Regions from separate parts of the Streptomyces capillispiralis genome, predicted to be linked through region 2. Evidence: riboswitches for the same ligand, from Rfam matches in the RefSeq annotation. Region 2 holds a riboswitch; each other region holds the start of a gene.
The links. Region 2 has a riboswitch for cyclic di-AMP ahead of FHX78_RS08210 (M23 family metallopeptidase). Riboswitches for the same ligand answer to the same signal wherever they lie in the genome.

Region 1 (5,174 bases), 2.6 Mb from region 2:
GCGTGGTCATACGTGCGTACGTCCCCGCACACGGTACGGGACCGAGTACGGGGACGTACGGACGACGCCGCCTGTGCGGGCGGCGCTCAGCCCTTGAAGCGCGGGAACGCGCTGCGGCCGGCGTACACCGCGGCGTCGTCGAGGATCTCCTCGATGCGCAGCAGCTGGTTGTACTTGGCGACGCGCTCGGAGCGGGCCGGGGCGCCGGTCTTGATCTGGCCGCAGTTGGTGGCGACGGCCAGGTCGGCGATGGTGACGTCCTCGGTCTCGCCGGAGCGGTGGGACATCATGCACTTGAAGCCGTTGCGCTGGGCCAGCTCGACGGCGTCCAGGGTCTCGGTCAGCGAACCGATCTGGTTGACCTTGACCAGCAGGGCGTTGGCGGCGCCCTCCTCGATGCCGCGGGCCAGGCGCTCGGGGTTGGTGACGAACAGGTCGTCGCCGACGATCTGGACCTTGTCACCGAGCTTGCCGGTGAGGACCTTCCAGCCCTCCCAGTCGTCCTCGAACAGCGGGTCCTCGATGGAGACGAGCGGGTACGCGTCGACGAGCTCCGCGTAGTACTCGGTCATCTCGGCGGCGCTGCGCTCCTTGCCCTCGAAGGTGTAGACGCCGTCCTTGTAGAACTCGGAGGCGGCGACGTCGAGGGCGAGGGCGATCTGCTCGCCGGGGGTGTAGCCGGCTTCCTTGATGGCCTCGAGGATGAGGTCGAGGGCCTCGCGGTTGGAGCCGAGGTTCGGGGCGAAGCCGCCCTCGTCGCCGAGGCCGGTGGCCAGGCCCTTGCTCTTCAGGACCTTCTTCAGCGTGTGGTAGACCTCGGCGCCCCAGCGCAGGGCCTCGGAGAAGGACTCCGCGCCGATCGGGGCGATCATGAACTCCTGGATGTCCACGTTGGAGTCGGCGTGCGAGCCGCCGTTCAGGATGTTCATCATCGGCACCGGCAGCAGGTGCGCGTTGGGGCCGCCCAGGTAGCGGAAGAGCGGCAGGTCCGACGCCTCGGAGGCGGCGTGGGCAACGGCGAGCGAGACACCGAGGATGGCGTTGGCGCCGAGGGAGCCCTTGTTGTCGGTGGCGTCCAGGTCGAACATCGCCTGGTCGATCAGGCGCTGCTCGGTGGCGTCGTAGCCGACGAGCTCCGGGCCGATCTGCTCGATGACGGCCAGCACGGCCTTCTCGACGCCCTTGCCCAGGTAACGGTTGGCATCGCCGTCACGGAGTTCGATGGCCTCGAAGGCGCCGGTGGAGGCGCCGGACGGGACGGCGGCACGACCCGTGCTGCCGTCGTCGAGGCCGACCTCGACCTCGACCGTGGGGTTGCCTCGGGAGTCCAGGATTTCCCGGGCTACGACGACGTCGATGGACGGCACGAGCATCTCCTTCTTGGATGTGACGCGGGTGGGCGGGACCACGGTGGGTCCTGCGAGTCCGAGCCTAACCGGCTCCGGGCGATCGGCCAGCCGGTCGACCGCCCCGTGGACAGAACCGAGCGTAAATTGTTTCCGAACGGAACAAAGCCGAATCCGGAAACCCGCGCGAAAAAACCCCGCCCCGGTGCGTACGGGGGGAGACGCACCGGGGCGGGGAGCAGGGGGCTGCCGCTTACTTGAGGTGCAGCTGCTGGCCCGGGTAGATGAGGTCGGCGTCCTCGACGATGTCGCCGTTCAGGTCGAACAGCTTCGCCCAGCCGCCCTCGACGCCGTGCTCCTCGGCGATCGTGCTGAGGGTGTCACCCTTGACGACCTTGTACTCGCCGTCACCCTTGGCGACCTTCTTGCCGGTCGGGGTGGTGACGGTCTTCTTCTCCGCCTTCTGCTCGGCGGCCGGGCGCTCGGCGGAGCGGGAGGCCTTCTGCTCGGTCTCGCGGGTCTCGGCGGAGCCGGTGCCCTGGCTCTCGGTGCCCTGCGCGGAGCCACCGCCGCTGTACGGGGTGTTCGACAGGTTCACGCCGCAGACCGGCCAGGCACCCTTGCCCTGGCCCGCGAGGACCTTCTCGGCGATCTCGATCTGCTGGGCCTTGCTGGCCCGGTCGGCGGAGGCGGCGTACGCGGTGCCGCCGTACGCGGCCCAGGTGGAGGCGGAGAACTGCAGACCGCCGTAGTAGCCGTTGCCGGTGTTGATGGACCAGTTGCCGCCGGACTCGCACTGGGCGACGGCGTCCCACTCGGAGGCGGTGGCGGCGGAGGCGTTGCCGGCCGCCATCAGCGGGGCGGCGACGGCGGCACCGACGACACCGGTGACGGCGATGGCGCGGGTGGCCTTGGACGGACGGCGGTGCTTGCCCTTGCCGGAAAACAGCATGGTTGATCCCCTCACCGACGCCTGCGAGGTGAGCTGTCGGGTTCGGGCCGGTTGAGTTGCCCGGCCACGGCTCTCACGAACCGCGGCTTCACCCCAAGCCGAGCCAGCCACAACTGCTGGGCCCGGCACTTACCTTGGGTCCCCCGCTCCTGCCTACGGCGCATGACGCGACGACTGTTCCCGGGCCGCCACTGGCAGGATTCGGCGTTGCGGCGGCCGGGGCCCGCATTGGCGAGCGGTCTCGACCGTAGGCACGTGATCGGCGGAATGACAAAGACGATCAGGGCTTCTGAGACCTATCTCTCACAGCCTTTAAATCGGACATTCGCCGCGAATCATGACGCCAACTGCCGCCGTGCCCAGGCGTTTTCGGGCGTCACTTTTCGCCCGGTTCGACCCCGACAGCGAGCTCCTGGCCCGGCAGGATGAGGTCCGGGTCGGTGCCGACGACCTGCTCGTTCTCCGCGTACAGGGCGCGCCACCCGCCGTCCAGCTCAAGGGAGTCGGCGATGGACGACAGGCTGTCCCCGGTGCGCACGGTGTAGGAGCCGTCGGCGGCGTCGCGCGAGGCGTCGTCGCCGCGCGAGGCGTGCCGGCCGGACGACTCGGACGTACGGTCCTCGGTCACGCCCTCCTCGGCGCTGCCGCCGCGGTGACGGCCGGAGCCGGTGCCCTCGGTTCCGGTGAGGCCCGAAGAGCCGTCGGTCTGCCCCAGCTTGTCCGACTCGTCGGTCTTCGGGGTGGCCGAAGCGGAGGGGGAGGTGCCGGTGTCGGTCCCGACGGAGGCGTCGGCGGACGCGTCGGCCGTGCTCTCCGGGCTCTCCGCGCCCTCCGGGGACTTCGAACCCTCCGTGGCGTCCGCGGTGGACGACGGCTCGGACGTGGGCGACGGCGAGGAGGAGGCGGACGCGTCACCGGAGTCCGGCGATCCGGACGGGTCCGGCGTCGAGTCCTCCGCGACACCCGTGTCGATGTCGACCGACGCCGAGTCCTGGTCCAGGCCCGCGAGCAGGCCGCAGGTGCGCCACGCGCCGACGCCCTGGTCGGCGAGGACCCGCTCGGCCACGGCTATCTGCTGGCCCCGGCTGGCCTGGTCGGCGCTCGACGCGTAGTCCAGGCCGCCGTAGGCCTCCCAGTCGTCCTGGGTCAACTGCAGGCCGCCGTAATAACCGTTGCCGGTGTTCTGGCTCCAGGAGCCGCCGCTCTCGCACTCCGCGACGCGGTCCCAGGTCGCGCCGTCGGCCGCGCTGGCGCTGCCGGCTCCGAGGAGCGGGATGGCGATGGCGGAGCCGGTCACTCCGGCCGCGACGAGAAGAGCCGGAGCCTGGCGGGGGCGGCGGTGCCGACCGTTCCCGGAGAGCATGCGGGAGACCTTTCGCGAGACAGCGATGACCCGCGCGGCGAGTGAAGCCGAAGGGCCGCGCTGATGGGTGAACGTATCGGCAGAGGATCACTTGTCACAAGTTCATGCCGCGCAGATCACGTGAAGATCACAGAGTTGAGGGCGAGTCATGTTTGCGCTGGTCCGCTCCGGGGCACTGGGCGCGGCGGTCGGCCCTCAGGTGTGCGCAGGAGTGAACTCCACCGGCAGCGTGCGCAGTCCGCGCATGATGAGTCCGCCGCGCCACCGCAGTTCGGCCGGTTCCACGGCGAGCCGCAGATCCGGCAGCCGGGTCAGCAGCGTGGCGAGCGCGGTCTGCCCCTCCAGACGGGCCAGCGGGGCGCCCAGGCAGTAGTGGATGCCGTGGCCGTATCCCAGGTGCTGGTTGTCGCGGCGGCCGAGGTCGAGCACGTCCGGGCCGTCGAACCGCTCCGGGTCCCGGTTGGCGGCGGCGAGGACGACGAGGACCGGGTCGCCGGCCGCGACGCGCTGTCCGCCGATGGTGACCGGCTCGGTGGCGAACCGCCAGGTGGCGAGCTCCACGGGGCCGTCGTAGCGCAGGAGTTCCTCGACACCCGTCTCCAGCAGTCCCCGGTCGCCCGCGGCCAGGGCCCGTTGCAGGCGCTCGCGCTGGCCGGGGTGGGTGAGCAGGGCGTAGGTGCCGTTGCCGATGAGGTTGACGGTGGTCTCGAAGCCGGCGAACAGCAGGATGAAGGCCATGGCGGCGGCCTCGTTCTCGGTGAGGTGCTCGCCGTGGTCGGAGGCGCGGATGAGGCCGGAGATGAGGTCCTCGCCCGGTGCCGGTTCGGCGGGCAGTTCCTCGCGCTTGCGGTGGATGAGCTCGGCGAGGTACCCGCGCATCTTCTTCACCGACCGCGCGACGCCGCCCCGGGGGCCGCCCTGGTGCCGGATCATCATGCCCGCCCAGTCCCGGAAGTCGTCCTGGTCCTCCCGCGGGACGCCGAGCAGGTCGCAGATGGCGTAGATGGGGAGGGGGAAGGCGAACTCGTGGATGAGGTCGGCGGAGCCGCCGGCCGCGAACCGGTCGATGAGCCCGTCGGTGAGCTGCTGCACCCGGGGCGCGAACTCGGCCACCCGGCGCGGGGTGAACGCCTTGCTGACCAGCCGGCGCAGCCTGGTGTGGTCCGGCGGGTCGATGTTGAGCAGATGGGTCATCAGATCCGCCTGGCGCTCCCCGGGGATACCGGTCTTGCCCTTGGCGTGGGCGGGCTCGTCGTGGTGCGCCGGGTTCTTGGACAGGCGGGGGTCGGCGAGGGTCTGTCTGGCGTCCGCGTACCGGGTGACCAGCCAGGCCTCCACCCCGCTGGGCAGCCGCGTCCGGTGCACGGGCGCGTGCTCGCGCAGCCAGGCGTAGGCGGGGTAGGGGTCGGCGGCGAACTCCCAGGTAAACAGCTCGGGGACGGGGCCGTGCGGGCGGGCGTGCGGTGGCGGGGTGGGCTGGTCAGGCATACGGCGACCTCGGCTGGGGGCGCGG
Region 2 (5,174 bases):
ACCACGTCGGCCTCCCAGTGGGCGGGATACTCGTGCCGGTCCGACGAGGTCTGCATGGGCCCCAGAGTACGGCTCGCGTACGACAACGGCGCGAGGCAGTCTGTGGTGGACGGGAGCCGGACCGAGGCCGCGGTCCGGCGGTCACCGGGAGCGGGCGCGCAGGCCGCTCCGGGCCGCGCTTCACGATGTGGGAAACTGGTCTAGACAACCCTGAACAGCGAAGGGCAGCAACACATGGCTGAGCGCCGCGTCAACGTCGGCTGGGCCGAGGGTCTCCACGCCCGCCCCGCCTCCATCTTCGTCCGAGCCGCCACGGCCGCAGGCGTCCCGGTGACGATCGCCAAGGCCGGGGGCAACCCCGTCAACGCGGCCTCCATGCTGGCCGTCCTCGGCCTGGGCGCCCAGGGCGGCGAGGAGATCGTCCTCGCTTCCGACGCGGAGGGCGCGGACGTCGCCCTGGACCGTCTGGCGAAGCTGGTCTCCGAGGGCCTCGAGGAACTTCCCGAGACCGTCTGAGCCCACGTGTGACAGCCGCGGAGCCGCGTCGCCCTTCCCGGGTGGCGCGGCTCCGTCGTGTTCCCTGCCCACCGGATCGGCCGGCCGCATTCCCCGGCGCGCGTTGTGCGCGCGGACACGGGAGCGCACCGCACGGGACTCCATCCGCACGGGCAGAAAGGAACGCGTCCGCCCGGGTACGCCAAAGCATCCGCACGAGCACCTCGGATTGTTCGCGCGGGCACCCAGAATTGTCCGCGCGGGCACACGGAAAGCCGCGGCCGTGAATTCACCGCACTGCGGAAAAGGGCAGCGGAATGACTTCGGCACGAAATGCTCTTCTTTGTATACGGCCCTCGTGTTAATGCCGCAGGCTCGGCGTGTTTACGGGATGTTGCGAGTTCCTCACACGGTCCGTGCGGCCGGCCCGCTCGCCGCCGGGGGCGAGACGCAGCCGGTGCGCGGCGCTCGCGCGCTCGGTGTGCAGCGCCGTGACGGCCCGCGCGCGGTCGCCGTCGCCGCGCCCCACGGCGTCCACGATCGCGCCGTGTTCCGCCCAGTACTCGACCGGGTCGGGCGGCCCCTCGGTGGCGTACATCCAGGCGATCTTGTGCCGCAACTGGGTCAGCGTCGACGCCAGCGCCGGGCTGCCGGAGGCCTGGGCGAGCGTCTCGTGGAACCAGCCGCCCAGGGAGCGCAGGTCCTCGCTGTTGCCCTGACGGGCGCGTTCCTGCCCGAGCCTGACCAAGCCGCGCAGCACCTTCAGATGGGCCTCGGTGCGGCGCTGTGCCGCGCGGGAGGCGCCGAGCGGCTCGAGCAGCAGGCGCATCTCCAGCAGGTCGGCGGCCTCCTGCTCGGTGGGTTCCGCCACGCACGCGCCCGCATGGCGCCGGGTCACCACGAAGCCCTCGGCCTCCAGCGTGCGCAGGGCCTCCCGGACGGGGACGCGGGAGACGCCGTAACGACGGGCGAGGAGTTCCTCGGTGAGCCGGCTGCCGCGCTCGTGGACACCCGCGACGATGTCGTCCCGGATCGCCGTGCACACCGAGTGCGCGGGAATACGCATGACCGACCTCCGGCTTAATCCCCGTGAAACGTCGAAGATCGACGTGTGTTCCGTGACTCTATTGAAATCAGCGGGATTTTCCGAAGGGGGTACGGAAACCATGCGTATTTTTTGGACAAGCGGCCCGCTGAAACGCCGAAAGCCCCGGCTCGGGAGCCGGGGCCACGGTGAGCGGGGCCGCCGCGCGGGCGGCCGGCCGCGGGTGTCAGAGGTTCACGCCGTGCGCGCGGAGGTAGGCGACGGGGTCGATGTCGGAGCCGTACTCGGCGGTCGTACGGGCCTCGAAGTGCAGGTGCGCGCCGGTGACGTTGCCGGTCGCGCCGGAGACGCCTATCTGCTGCCCTGCGGTGACCTGCTGACCCACCGAGACGCCGAGGGAGGACAGGTGACCGTACTGGGTGTACGTGCCGTCGTTCATCCTGATGACGATCTGGTTGCCGTAGGCGCCGCCCCAGCCGGCCTCGACGACGGTGCCGATGCCGACCGACCGGACCGGGGTGCCGCTCGCGGCGTGGAAGTCGACACCGGTGTGGCTGCCGGAGGACCAGACGGCGCCGCCGCTCTTGTAGCCGGTCGACACGTAGGAGCCGGCGATCGGGGAGACGAAGGTGTTGAGACGCTTGCGCTCGGCCTCCCGCGCGGCGCGCTCCTTCTCCGCTCGGGCCTCGGCTGCCGCTTCGGCGGCCTTCTCGCGCGCGGCCTGCTCGGCCGCCTTCCGCGCGGCGGCCTCGGCGGCCTCCCGGGCGGCCTCGTGCTGGGCGGCCGCCTGGGCGTCGATCCGGTCGGCGACCGCGTCGCCCAGGGTGACGACGGGGGTGAGGCCGGTCTGTGCGGCGGCCGGTCCGGCGGCGAGCGCGGGGGCCGCGAGGGAACCGACGACGCCGGAGGTGGCGAGCGCCGCGACGCCCGCCGCGCGGGCGGTGCCGCGCTGCGTCCGGCTCGGACGACGGTGTTTCCCGGAGGCGCGGGTGAACGCCATGTGGAGGCTGGTCCTTTCCTTCCCTCTCGCCTACCGGGTTAGCTGACGGGTTCGGAGCAGGAAGGTCTCCTACGGACTCCCTCACGACACGCGCGGGCGTCCGATTCACCCCAGGGACTACGGTGGGTCCCCGGCTCCCCTGGCTCGCGCCGTACGGGGACTCGGCGATGGCTGTCCGCTGCCGCGGGTGCGGCGCACTGCCCGACGAACAGCCCGGAAGACGCTAAGCGGGAGATCTTTCGATCCCCAAGCGGATCACGGCTTTTGTAGCGCATCCCACAGGGCAGACGGGCATCCTCCGTCGCAATTCGGGCATGAGTGGGCCCTGGTGACTCGCGTGTCACCAGGGCCTCACGCGCGTGTGCGCCTCCGCGGCTCGCTACTCGGCCGTAACGACGGTGACTTCCCCGATGCCGAGGGCCTCGACGGGCGCCTTGATCTGCGCCGCGTCCCCGACGAGGACGGTCACCAGGCGGTCCACCGGGAAGGCCTTGACGACCGCCGCGGTGGCCTCCACGGTGCCGGTCGCGGCCAACTGCCGGTACAGGTCCGCCTGGTAGTGGTCGGGCAGGTGCTGCTCGACCTGGTCGGCCAGGGTGCTCGCGACGGCCGCGGCGGTCTCGTACTTCAGCGGCGCCACGCCGACGAGGTTCTGCACGGCGACGTCGCGTTCCGCGTCGGTCAGTCCTTCCGCGGCGAGGGTGCGCAGCACCGTCCACAGGTCGCCGAGGGCGGGACCGGTGTTCGGGGTGTCGACGGAGCCGCTGATGGCCAGCATCGCCGCGCCCGTGCCGTCCGGGGCGGACCTGAGGACCTGCCCGAACGACCGCACGCCGTAGGTGTAGCCCTTCTCCTCGCGCAGGACGCGGTCCAGACGGGAGGTGAGGGTGCCGCCGAGGCAGTAGGTGCCGAGCACCTGCGCGGGCCACACGCGGTCGTGCCGGTCGGGTCCGATGCGGCCGATCAGCAGCTGCGTCTGGACGGCGCCGGGGCGGTCCACGATGACGACCCGGCCGGTGTCGTCGGCGACCACGGCCGGGACGGGGCGCGGCTTGCCCGGGGAGCCGGTCCAGGCGCCCAGGGTGTCGCCGAGCAGCGCGTCCAGGTCGATGCCGGTGAGGTCACCGACGACCACCGCGGTCGCCGTGGCGGGGCGGACGTGCTGCTCGTAGAAGGCGCGCACGGCCGCCGAGTCGATGCCCTCGACCGTCTCCTCGGTGCCCTGGCGGGGACGCGACATGCGCGAACTCGCCGGGAACAGCTCCTTGGAGAGCTCCTTCGCCGCGCGGCGGGAGGGGTTGGCCAGCTCGTGCGGGATCTCGTCGAGGCGGTTGCGGACCAGCCGCTCGACCTCGCTGTCGGCGAACGCGGGCGCCCTGAGGGCGTCCGCGACCAGTCCGAGGCCCTTGGCGAGCCGTGAGGCCGGGACCTCCAGGCTGAGGCGGACCCCGGGGTGGTCGGCGTGCGCGTCCAGGGTGGCGCCGCAGCGCTCCAGTTCGGCGGCGAACTCCTCGGCGGAGTGCTTGTCGGTGCCCTCGGAGAAGGCCCGCGCCATGATCGTGGCGACGCCGTCGAGGCCGGCCGGCTCGGCCTCCAGGGGCGCGTCGAGGATCACCTCCACGGCGACGACCTGCTGGCCGGGGCGGTGGCAGCGCAGCACCGTCAGGCCGTTGTCCAGCGTGCCGCGCTCGGGGGCCGGGAAGGCCCAGGGCCTGGCCTCGCCCGCCTGGGGCTGCGGGTGGAAGTCCATCGTGGCGAGCTCGGTCACTTGGCCGCCTCCTCGTTCTCGTCGGTGCCGGCGACTGCGGCGGCTTCCTCGGTGTCCTCGGCCTCGGGGGCGACGGGCTCGTAGACGAGCACCGCGCGGTTGTCGGGGCGCAGGCGGGACTTCGCGACCTCCTGCACCTCCTCCGCCGTCACGTCGAGCACGCGCTGGACGGCGGTCAGGGCGAGCTGGGGGTCGCCGAACAGGACGGCGTACCGGCACAGTTCGTCGGCGCGGCCCGCGACCGTGCCGAGCCGGTCGAGCCACTCGCGCTCCAGCTGGGCCTGGGCGCGCTCCATCTCCTCGGCCGTGGGGCCCTCGTCGGCGAAGCGGGCGAGCTCCTCGTCGATGGCGGCCTCGATGACGGGCACCTCCACGTCGCCGGACGTCTTCACGTCCAGCCAGCCCAGGGAGGGCGCCCCGGCCAGCCGGAGCAGGCCGAACCCGGCGGCGACGGCCGTGCGGTCGCGCCGTACCAGCCGGTTGTAGAGCCGGGAGGACTCGCCGCCGCCGAGGACGGTGAGGGCCAGGTCCACCGCGTCGCACGCGCGCGTGCCGTCCTCCGGCAGCCGGTAGGCGGCCATCAGCGCCCGCGCGGGGACCTCCTCCTCCACGATCTCGCGCAGCTGCCCGCCGATGACGTCGGGGAGCGAACCGTCGCGCGGTGCGGGCTTGCCGTCGTGGGAGGGGATGGAGCCGAAGTACTTCTCGATCCAGGCGAGCGTCTGCTCCGGGTCGATGTCGCCGACGACGGACAGCACGGCGTTGTTCGGCGCGTAGTAGGTGCGGAAGAACTGGCGGGCGTCCTCCAGGGTCGCCGCGTCCAGGTCCGCCATCGAGCCGATCGGCGTGTGGTGGTACGGGTGGCC
Region 3 (5,174 bases), 1.1 Mb from region 2:
CGGCGAGCAGCGTCACCGCCACCGACAGTCCCGCGCGGTCCTTGCCGGCCGCGCAGTGCATCAGCGCGGGGACGCTGTCGTCGGCGAGCGCGCGCAGCACCCGGGAGTGTTCGGCGGTGCGCTCCTTGATGATCAGACGGTAGGAGGCGATCATCCGGTCGGCGCCCTTGCCGTCCGCGAGGATCGAGCGCAGCTGGTCCAGGTCGCCGTCGCGGACCATCTTCCAGAACTCGGCGCCGTCGGCCGGGTCGCTGAGCGGAAGGTTCACATTCCGCACGCCCGGCAGCTCGACGTCCGGGCCCTCCAGCTTCTGGTCGGCCGCGTTGCGGAAGTCGAAGACGGTGTGCAGCCCGAGCGAGGCCAGGAAGGCGGCGTCCTCGGCGGTCGCGTGGGCGAGGTGGCCGCTGCGGAACAGCACCCCGTGCCGCACCCGTCGACCGTCCACGGTCGGCAGTCCGCCCACATCGCGAAAGTTGCGTACTCCGGCCAGCTCGGGTTCGGTCGACGGGATCTGCTGCGTCACGAAGGACTCCTCCCACTCGGCGCGCCGGCGCGGCTCGCCGACGGGCACCACACGACGATACGACATGCCTGCCTGGGGCAATGAGTTGTCCACAGGCATTGCCCGACCGCGCCCCGACCCCGATGATGTTGGCGTCTGATCGCACCTGTTCGGTTCTGTGGGAGGTTCGGTGGCGCAGGTCTCTTCAGTGACGCAGGTCTCCCCGGACGGCCGTACCTGGCTCCTCTCGGGTCCGGCCAGTGGCTACGCGCTGCATGTCACGGACCGGGACGAACTGGTCCATCTGCACTGGGGCCCGAGGATCGAGCCCGCCGACGCGGAGGCCCTCGCGCGGCGCCCGCTGCCGGACGACTGGCCGTTCGAGTCCCGGCTGGACGGGCGCGAGGAGTACCCGGTCGAAGGCGGTCCGCGCTTCACCCGCCCCGCGCTGTCCGTGCGCGCCGGCGCACGCCGGGGCACCGAGTGGGTCTTCGACGGGCACGAGACGGACGACGGCGAACTGCGCCTGTGCTTCCGTGACGGCGAGCTGACCGTGACCCTGCACTACCGGATGCGCGGCGATGTCGTCGAGCGCTGGGTGACCCTGCACAACCGGGGACCCGAGGTCGAGCTGATGCGCGCCGACTCCGCCACCTGGACCCTGCCCGACCGGGAGCACTGGCGGCTGTCCCAGCTGCACGGCCGCTGGGCCGCGGAGTCCCGGCTGGCCCGCTCCCCGCTGACCTACGGGGAGAAGGTCATCGGCAGCCGGCGCGGTCACACCGGGCACCAGCACCTGCCGTGGGTCGCGCTCGACACCGACGCGACCGAGGAGCGGGGCGAGGTCTACGGCTGCGCCCTCGGCTGGTCGGGGTCTTGGCGCATCGGTGTGCACCGCCTCCCCGACGCCCGCGTGCAGATCACCGGCGGCGCGGGGCACGACGACTCCGGCCTGCTGATGCTCGGCACCGGCGAGACGTACGTCACGCCGGTCTTCGCGGGCCTGTGGAGCGACGGCGGCTTCGGCGGCGCGAGCCGCGCGTGGCACGCCTACCAGCGGACGTTCGTCGTCCCCGACGCGGACCGGGACCGGCCGGTGCTCTTCAACTCCTGGGAGGCCACCGGCTTCGACATCGGCGAGGAGCAGCAGCGGGCGCTCGCCGAACGGGCCGCCGCGATGGGCGTCGAGCTGTTCGTGGTGGACGACGGCTGGTTCGGCGCGCGCACCGGCGACCGGGCAGGACTGGGCGACTGGACGCCCAACCCCGACCGCTTCCCGGGCGGCCTGAAGCCCCTCGCGGACCATGTGCACGGGCTCGGGATGCGGTTCGGCATCTGGGTCGAGCCGGAGATGGTCAACCCCGACAGCGACCTGTACCGGGCGCACCCCGACTGGGTGCAGTTCCAGCCGGGGCGCCGGCGCACGGAGTTCCGCAACCAGCTCGTCCTCAACCTCGCGCGCGACGACGTGCGGGAGCACCTCTGGCGCCGGCTCGACGCGCTGCTCTCCGGCGCCCCCGTCGACTACGTGAAATGGGACTTCAACCGCTGCTTCACCGACGCGGGCTGGCCCGACGACCCGTATCCGCAGCGGCTGTGGACCGACCACGTGCGCGGGCTGTACGCCCTGCTGGACCGGCTGCGGGCGGCCCACCCGGGGGTGGCCTTCGAATCCTGCTCGGGCGGCGGCGGCCGGATCGACCTGGGTGTCCTCTCGCGTACCGACCAGGTGTGGACCTCGGACAACACCGACCCCCTCGACCGGCTCGCCATCCAGCACGGCTTCAGCCAGCTCCACCCGGCCCGGGTCATGGCCGCCTGGGTCACCGACAGCCCGAACGCGATGCTCAACGGCCGGGTCAGCACGCTGCGCTTCCGGTTCGTCAGCGCGATGGCCGGAGTGCTGGGCATCGGCGGTGACCTCGCGCGGTGGAGCGGAGAGGAGCTCGCCGAGGCGCGGGAGTGGGTCGCGCTCTACAAGGAGATCCGGCCCGTGGTGCAGCGCGGCGACCTGTACCGGCTGCGTCCGCCGGAGGGCGGGCTGAGCGCGGTGCAGTACGTCCTCGGCGACGACACCGTCGTCCTCGCCTGTCTTCAGGCGCAGCACTACGGGGAGCCCGTGCCCGCGCTCCGGCTGCGCGGCCTCGACCCGGCCGCCTCGTACGAATGCCTCGAAACGGGCGAAGTGCACCGTGGTGCCGTCCTGCTGCACCACGGGCTGCTCACCGGTCTGCGGGGGGATCTGGACGCCGCGGTGTTCCGGCTGAGGCGCCTGTGATTGGATGATTAGGTCGTTCTGTCCGATTAAGTAGCTTCGGTATAACGTGCCCCGAAAGAAAGGGAGATGGGGAGGGGGTGCGTGAGCATCGTCATATCCGTGACGATGTGTTGTCGCCATGTTCACGTAATTTCGAGCAATGGCAAGGGAATTCGGCGCGGAATCGGAATCCCGGTCGACGCTCGGTGACGTCCTTTCCGTCCGTGGATCACGGAAAAAGGCATACCCGGAGAACCTCGCGCTTGTCCCTTCACGTCCGGGTCGCTTACGTTCGCCACCGATCCGGACGGACGCCTAATCCTGCCGCCGCCCGGAGCCCGCACACACTGACCCGTGTACGGCAGGAGCGGGGGACCCACAGGTACGACTGCCTGTTCCGGTCTCCGGAACGGCTTGGGGTTAAGCCGCGCGAAAGCGCGGCCGGGCATCTCCAGTCCGAACCCGACAGCTCACCTCGTAGGCGCCGGAGAGGAAATCGTCATGCCCGCGAAGGGTAAGCACCGCCGTACCAAGGCCCAGCGTTTCACCCGCTCCATAGCCGTCGCCGGAACCGGTGGCGCCGCGCTCGCCCTGCCGCTCCTCGGCGCCACCGGCGCGCACGCCGCCACGCCGCAGGCGGCCCCCGAGAAGGCCGTCCAGTCCCTTTCCGCGGCCGGCCAGAAGGCCGCCGCCCAGAAGAGCGACGACGCCCGCACGTACACCGTGAAGGCCGGCGACTACCTCGCCAGGATCGCCGAGACGCAGGACGTCGACGGCGGCTGGAAGAAGCTCTACGCGGACAACCGCGAGGTCGTCGGTGACGACCCGTCGCTCATCCACCCCGGTCTGAAGCTCTCCCTCGACGGCGAGGCCGCCAAGAGCGCGCCGGAGAAGTCCTCTTCCGCCGACCCGGCCGCTTCCGCCGAGCCGAAGGCCGAGAAGCCCGCCGCGAAGCCGTCCGAGCAGCCCTCGGCGGACACCTCCGCGCAGCAGACGACCACCGACCAGGCCGCGAACACCTCCGGTCACAGCTCCCCGGTGCCCGGCGGATCCCTCGGCACCGCCTACAAGGTGGCCGGCAGCATGTGGTCCAGCGGCTACCACACCGGTGTCGACTTCGCCGTCCCGACCGGCACCTCGCTGAAGGCCGTCGGTTCCGGCACGGTCGTCTCCGCGGGCTGGGCCGGCGCGTACGGGAACCAGGTCGTCATCAAGCTCGCCGACGGCTACTACGCCCAGTACGCCCACCTGTCCTCGCTGTCCGTCTCGGCCGGCCAGACCGTGAGCGGCGGCCAGCAGGTCGGCCTCTCCGGCTCCACCGGCAACTCGACCGGCCCGCACCTGCACTTCGAGATCCGCACCACGCCGGACTACGGCTCCGACGTCGACCCGGTCTCCTACCTCCGCTCCAAGGGTGTCGCCATCGGCTGACCCCGAGCGAACCGCCTGACACGCCGCCGAAGGCCGGACCCCGATCCCCGGGTCCGGCCTTCGCCGTATTCCGTAGTTGGCCAACATTTTGAGAGTGTCTTATCTCACCGACCGTCAACCCATTCCTACGGTCGCGTAGGTCACATTCCAAGGTGAATCATGAGCGGTTGTGGCAGACGATTCGAAGAATGACAGCAGAACAGTGATCGGGTCGTACGTGGCGGTGGGGGACAGCTTCACCGAGGGCGTCGGCGATCCCGGCCCCGACGGGGCGCTCGTCGGCTGGGCCGACCGGTTCGCCGTGCTTCTCGCCGACCTCCGGCCCGAAGGCGACTTCCAGTACACGAACCTCGCGGTGCGCGGAAAACTGCTGGACCAGGTCGTGGCGGACCAGGTGCCCCGCGCCGTCGAACTCGCCCCCGATCTCGTCTCGTTCTGTGCGGGCGGCAACGACATCCTCCGGCCGGGCAGCGACCCGGACGAGGTGGCCGAGCGTTTCGAGCGGGCGATCGCCGCGCTCAGCGCCGTGTCCGGCACGGTGATGGTGACGACCGGCTTCGACACCCGCGGCGTCCCCCTGCTCAAACACCTGCGCGGCAAGATCGCCACGTACAACGGGCACGTACGGGCCGTCGCCGACCGGTACGGCTGCCCCGTGCTCGACCTGTGGTCCCTCAGGAGCGTCCAGGACCGCAGGGCCTGGGACGCCGACCGGCTGCACCTGTCACCCGAGGGGCACACCCGCGTGGCGCTCCGCGCGGGCCAGGCCCTGGGCCTCCAGGTCCCCGCCGACCCGGAACAGCCCTGGCCGCCCCTGCCGCCCCGCGGCACGTTCGAGGTCCGCCGGGACGACGTCCACTGGGCCCGCGAGTACCTGGTGCCGTGGATCGGCCGCCGGCTGCGCGGCGAGTCCTCGGGGGACCACGTGACCGCCAAGGGCGCGCTGTCGCCGGACGACATCAAGGTACGGATCGCGTCGGTGGC
Region 4 (5,174 bases), 1.4 Mb from region 2:
ACGACCACCTCGAAGCGCGGGTGCTCCTGCGCGAGCAGCGAGTCCAGCGCCCTGGCGAGTTGCCCGGCCCGCTCCCGGGTGGCCACGACGACCGAGGCGAAGGGCAGCGGCGTCGTCCCGGGCGTCCCCGCCCCCGGCACGTCCCCCGGGTCCGTCCCCCGTGCGTCCCCCGTGGCCGCCTCCCGTGCCGCCCGGAGGAGCGTGGCCCGGGGGTCCGCTCCCTCGGGGACCCGCGTCAGTAGGGTGGCCACCGGCCGGCCGGACCGTCTGACCAGCAGGAACACCTCGCCGTGTGTCACCGGCGGGCTGCCCGGCCCCGGTCTGGGCGCGGCCTCGTCACCGTCCAGGTCGATGTCGGCGACCTGCACCGCGCCGATGGCCAGGAACCGCCGTATCTCCTCCTGCGTACGCGACGTCCGCGCGTCCGCTCCCGTTCTGCCGGACATACGTCCTTCCTCCCCCTCCTCAGGACCGGCGCAGCCGAGCCGCGCCCTTCAGCGTGCGCGACGCCAGCGACGCCAGCCGCGGGCGGGCGCGGACGAAACCGTGCGCCCGGCGCGCGGGCTCGCGGCCCAGCCAGTGCAGCGCGGCCCCCACGCCCGGGCGGGTCACCGCCCCTTCGTGGACGGCGAGTTCGCCGGTCTTCAGCGAGTCCTTGTACTCGGCCGGCCCGCGCCCCAGGTCGAGCAGGCCGATGCCCTCGGCCGCCGCCGCCTCGGCCATCCGCAGATGCAGCACCAGACCGGGCGAGAACTTCGCGAACTCCGGGTCGTACGCCGGGAACCAGCAGGCCAGGACGGTGGCGGAACGCAGGCCGAAGTGCGCGGCGACGGGTCGGTCGCCGGCGTAGAGCACCGACAGCGTGCCCGTGCACTGCGGCGCCCGGGTCTCGGCGAGCCGCCCCACGAGCCGGGTGATCCACTCCCGCGCGAAACGGTCCCGGCGCCCCGTCCTGCGGTACTGCGCCGACTTCCATTCCATGAGGGCGCGCAGCGCGGCCGGGTCGCGTTCGTCGAAGACGAACCGCACCGGTCCGGCCTGCCGGCCGAGCCTGCGCTCCTTGGCGAGGGTGGTCTTGAGGAACTTGGGCGACTGGGTGCGCAGCACCGACTCGTAGGTCTCGTAGCCCTTCTCCACGTCGATGACGTAGGTGGCGTGCTCCTCGGCCGCGTACGGCACGAACAGCCCCTGCCCGGCCTCCAGGTTGTCGAAGGCGAAGCTCGACAGCGAGCAGGCCCGCAGCAGTTCAGCGGTCTCCGGGGTGTGCCCGGGGCCCAGCACCGCGCCCTGGCAGTCGGACACCCCGAGCCCTATCGCCCGGCCCTGTCCCAGCGCGCCCCGCTCGTACGGCAGGAAGCCCGCCGGTTCCGCCCCCTCGTACAGCACCGCGATCCTGGCCTGCGGCCGGACCCGGCCGACGGCGGTGGTGAACTCCGGTTCCATGAACGGATTGCGTGGTGCGTCCGTCGCGGCGCGCAGTTCCCGCCAGCGCTCCCGTTCCCCCTCGCCGAGCTCCTCGGGCCTCAGCACGCGCATGCGTCCACTGCTCACCTGACCCCCCGATCAAGTCCCCCCTGGACCCTTGGAAGGTACCGCCCGGGAGCAGGTGGACGGTAGATAGCGGAGCATGTTCTTGCCAAACGGGGAAAGAGGTCCGCACCGTCCTCAACCAGTCCGTACCCGGTGATGGCGGAACGCTTCTCTAGCGTGACGGACGCGGTCGCGCAAGCGGTTCCGGGCGATGTGAGGCGGACCGTCGTGTTGTCCGTATTCTCTGATCATGGCCGCACCCACCGCATATTCACTCATCGCCACCGATCTGGACGGGACGCTGCTGCGCGGCGACGACACCCTCTCCGACCGGTCCGTCGCCGCGCTCGCGCGGGTGGCGCGGGCCGGTGCCGAGCACCTCGTGGTGACGGGGCGCCCGGCCCCCAGAGTGCGGCCGCTCCTGGACGACCTCGGCAGTACGGGGCTCGCGGTGTGCGGACAGGGCGCGCAGGTGTACGACGCCGGCGCGGACCGCCTGCTGTGGTCGGTCACGCTGGACCGGGAACTGGCGGAGACCGCGCTCGGCAAGATCGAGGCCGAAGTGGGGGAGGTGTACGCCGCGGTCGACCAGGACGGGGTCGACGGGCTGACGCTGATCGAGCCCGGCTATCTGATGCCGCACCCGACCCTGCCCGCCGTACGGGTCGAGCGGCGCGGTGACCTGTGGGACCGGCCGATCAGCAAGGTGCTGCTGCGTCACGCCCGGCTGTCCGACGACGCGTTGGCGGCGGCGGCCCGGTCGGTGGTCGGTTCGCTGGCCACGGTGACCATGTCGGGGCCGGGCACGGTGGAGCTCCAGCCGTGCGGGGTCACCAAGGCGACGGGGCTGGCGCTGGCCGCCGAGCACCTGGGGCTGAGCCCGGAGCACGCCCTCGCCTTCGGCGACATGCCGAACGACATCCCCATGTTCGACTGGGCGGCCCGTGGCGTCGCCATGGCCAACGCCCACCCCGAGCTGAAGGCGGTGGCTGACGAGGTCACCGCGTCGAACGAGGACGACGGCGTGGCCGTCGTCCTCGAGCGGCTGTTCGGCGGCCCGTCCGGGCCCGTCCGCCGGCGGGCGGCCCAGGACCTGTCCGGGGACACGGCCCGGGACGTCCCCGGGCCGCGGTCCGGATCCGCGCCTCAGTACGCGCCGAAGACGTTGTCGATCGAGCCGTAGCGGTCGGCGGCGTAGTTGCAGGCCGCCGTGATGTTGGCGACCGGGTCGTACGGGTCGAAGGGGGTGCCGGGCACGTGGTACGCCTGGAAGGTCGGGTCGATGACCTGGAGCAGGCCCTTCGACGGGGTGCCGGCGGCGGCGTTCGAGTCCCAGAGGTTGATGGCGGCCGGGTTGCCGGAGGACTCGCGCATGATGTTGCGGTGGATGGCCTCGTAGCTGCCCGGGATGCCGTGCTGCGCCATGACGGACAGGGACTCGCGGATCCAGCCGTCGAGGTTGTCCGGGTAGGCCGTGGTGGCCGTGGCGGCCGTCGTGGTCTGCGCGGAGGCGCTGGTGGCGCCGAACAGCGGCAGGGCGACCACGGCGACGCCGGTACCGGCGACGGCGAGGGAGCGGACGAGGCGGCGGGCGCCGGAGCGGCGGTGCTGACCGTGTGCGGGCATGTCTGGGTTCCTCTCCTACGCCTGCGAGGTGAGCTGTCGGGTTCGGGCGGGAGAGTGCCCGGCCGTGCCCCTGAGGGCACGGCTTCACCCCTAGCCGTTCCGGCGCGATGGCCGGCCCGGCGACTTACCTGGGTCCCCCGCTCCTGCCGTGCGTGAGTTCGTCGTTGGGTGTGGTGCGGGTGGCGGCAGGACTGGGCGTCCACCCGGCAGGCCCGGAACGTATGCGAGAGCACATGTCGGGAACAAGTGTGGGCATCACCCGGTATGCCGTTTGATCTTCCAATGGGGGGTTTGGGGTGCTTGATCCTTTGCTGTCGCCAAGGGTCAACTCGGCGCCGGGGCGCGGGCGGACGCGGGAGCGGGGGTGTGGTGGACGCGGTGCCGCGCGCGTGACTCACTTCACTGATCACGCGCCGGTGGAGCATTGCTCACCAAGCGGATTCCGCTTGGTATTTACGGCAAATCGGGCGGAGGGGCGGGCAGGATGGTGCGCGTGCCGAAGAGCGGGCCGAGGAATGGGTCGAGGAGCGGGCCGGGGAGCGGGCCGGCGGGCGGGGTGAGGAGCGGGCCGGGGAGTGGGCCGGGGAGCGGTCGAGGGGCGGGGGCGGCGGCCGTGTCGGGGAGTGGATCGACGCGCGGCGGAAAGTCGGAGAATGTCCCTTGTGATCAACCGATCAAAATCACTCCGCCCCTGATCCCGTATCGCCCGGCTTGTGACCCTGGGTGCTGGCGGTGATCGAAACGTGACCGGATACGCTGACTTGAGTGATGGCAGCGACCTATCGACAAACCGTGTAATCGCCAGTAGACACCAGCAGACAGGAGACCCCTCGTGACCGTCGTCGGGCCGTTCGGGCTGAGCGTGCGGGACCAGGTTCTGGAAGCCGATGTCCAGGCCGGATTGACGGCTGTCGAGGAGGGGCTGCTCGAGGCCACCAAGAGCGAGGTGCCCTTCATCACGGAGGCCGCCCAGCACCTGGTGCGGGCCGGCGGCAAGCGGTTCCGCCCGCTGCTCGTGATGCTCTCCGCCCAGTTCGGCGACCCCTACGCGCCCGGGGTCGTGCCCTCCGCCGTCGTCGTGGAGCTGACCCACCTGGCCACGCTGTACCACGACGACGTGATGGACGAGGCCGAGGTGCGGCGCGGGGTGGACAGCGCGAACGCCCGCTGGGGCAACTCCGTCGCGGTCCTCACCGGCGACTTCCTCTTCGCGCGGGCTTCCCACATCCTGGCCGACCTCGGTCCCGAGGCGGTGCGGGTGCAGGCCCAGGCGTTCGAGCGGCTGGTCACCGGGCAGATCCTGGAGACGGCGGGACCCCAGGACGGCCGGGACCCGGTCGACCACTACCTGGACGTCCTCGGCGGCAAGACCGGCTCGCTGGTCGCCGTCTCCTGCCGCTTCGGCGCGATGATGTCCGGCGCCGACGAGACGGTGGTGGACGTGCTCACCCAGTACGGCGAGCGGCTCGGCGTCGCCTTCCAGCTCGCCGACGACGTCCTGGACATCGCCTCCGACTCCCACGAGTCCGGCAAGACCCCCGGCACCGACCTGCGCGAGGGCATCGCCACGCTGCCCGTGCTGCGGCTGCGCGAGCGGGCGGCCCGGCTGGGGCTGGCCGAGGACATCGCCCTGTGCGAGCTGCTGGACTCCGACCTCACCGACGACGCCCGGCACGCCGAGGCGCTGCGTCTGCTGCGCGCCCACCCCGCGCTGGAGCACGCCCGCCGGGACACCGTGCGCTACGCCGAGGAGGCGCGCGCGGCGCTGGCCCCGCTGCGGGAGTGCGACGCCAAGGCCGCCCTCGTGCAGCTGTGCGACGCGGTCGTGCACCGCGCGGGCTGACCCCGGCCACGCCCCGGCCTCTACGGGTCCCGGCCTCGCCCCTACCGGACCCGGCCCCCACCCCTACGGGTTCCGGCCCCCGCCCCGCCCCGTTCCGCTCCCGAACTCCGCCCCGACCCCTACTGGTCGGGGGAGGGAATCACTCCCCGTGTCATACCCCAGCAGTACACGGAGT

Region 1: another riboswitch for cyclic di-AMP. It lies ahead of FHX78_RS20200 (transglycosylase family protein); the one in region 2 lies ahead of FHX78_RS08210 (M23 family metallopeptidase).
Region 3: another riboswitch for cyclic di-AMP. It lies ahead of FHX78_RS03685 (M23 family metallopeptidase); the one in region 2 lies ahead of FHX78_RS08210 (M23 family metallopeptidase).
Region 4: another riboswitch for cyclic di-AMP. It lies ahead of FHX78_RS14215 (transglycosylase SLT domain-containing protein); the one in region 2 lies ahead of FHX78_RS08210 (M23 family metallopeptidase).

Annotation. Positions count from the first base shown of each region.
Region 1 covers NZ_VIWV01000001.1:4,643,326-4,648,499, reverse strand. The annotation lists gene eno (phosphopyruvate hydratase) at 87-1,367, opposite strand; gene FHX78_RS20200 (transglycosylase family protein) at 1,600-2,298, opposite strand; cyclic di-AMP (ydaO/yuaA leader) riboswitch at 2,302-2,469, opposite strand; gene FHX78_RS20195 (LysM peptidoglycan-binding domain-containing protein) at 2,675-3,661, opposite strand; gene FHX78_RS20190 (cytochrome P450 family protein) at 3,857-5,149, opposite strand.
Region 2 covers NZ_VIWV01000001.1:2,036,533-2,041,706, forward strand. The annotation lists gene FHX78_RS08190 (bifunctional acetate--CoA ligase family protein/GNAT family N-acetyltransferase) at 1-56, opposite strand, end outside; gene FHX78_RS08200 (HPr family phosphocarrier protein) at 235-516, shown strand; gene FHX78_RS08205 (GntR family transcriptional regulator) at 857-1,561, opposite strand; gene FHX78_RS08210 (M23 family metallopeptidase) at 1,767-2,540, opposite strand; cyclic di-AMP (ydaO/yuaA leader) riboswitch at 2,553-2,717, opposite strand; gene FHX78_RS08215 (M16 family metallopeptidase) at 2,920-4,308, opposite strand; gene FHX78_RS08220 (M16 family metallopeptidase) at 4,305-5,174, opposite strand, start outside.
Region 3 covers NZ_VIWV01000001.1:931,776-936,949, reverse strand. The annotation lists gene FHX78_RS03695 (tyrosine-protein phosphatase) at 1-523, opposite strand, end outside; gene FHX78_RS03690 (alpha-galactosidase) at 711-2,780, shown strand; cyclic di-AMP (ydaO/yuaA leader) riboswitch at 3,095-3,258, shown strand; gene FHX78_RS03685 (M23 family metallopeptidase) at 3,261-4,190, shown strand; gene FHX78_RS03680 (SGNH/GDSL hydrolase family protein) at 4,393-5,174, shown strand, end outside.
Region 4 covers NZ_VIWV01000001.1:3,392,234-3,397,407, reverse strand. The annotation lists gene FHX78_RS14230 (glycosyltransferase family 2 protein) at 1-368, opposite strand, end outside; gene FHX78_RS14225 (GNAT family N-acetyltransferase) at 466-1,536, opposite strand; gene FHX78_RS14220 (HAD family hydrolase) at 1,781-2,713, shown strand; gene FHX78_RS14215 (transglycosylase SLT domain-containing protein) at 2,677-3,156, opposite strand; cyclic di-AMP (ydaO/yuaA leader) riboswitch at 3,160-3,330, opposite strand; gene FHX78_RS14205 (polyprenyl synthetase family protein) at 3,989-4,999, shown strand.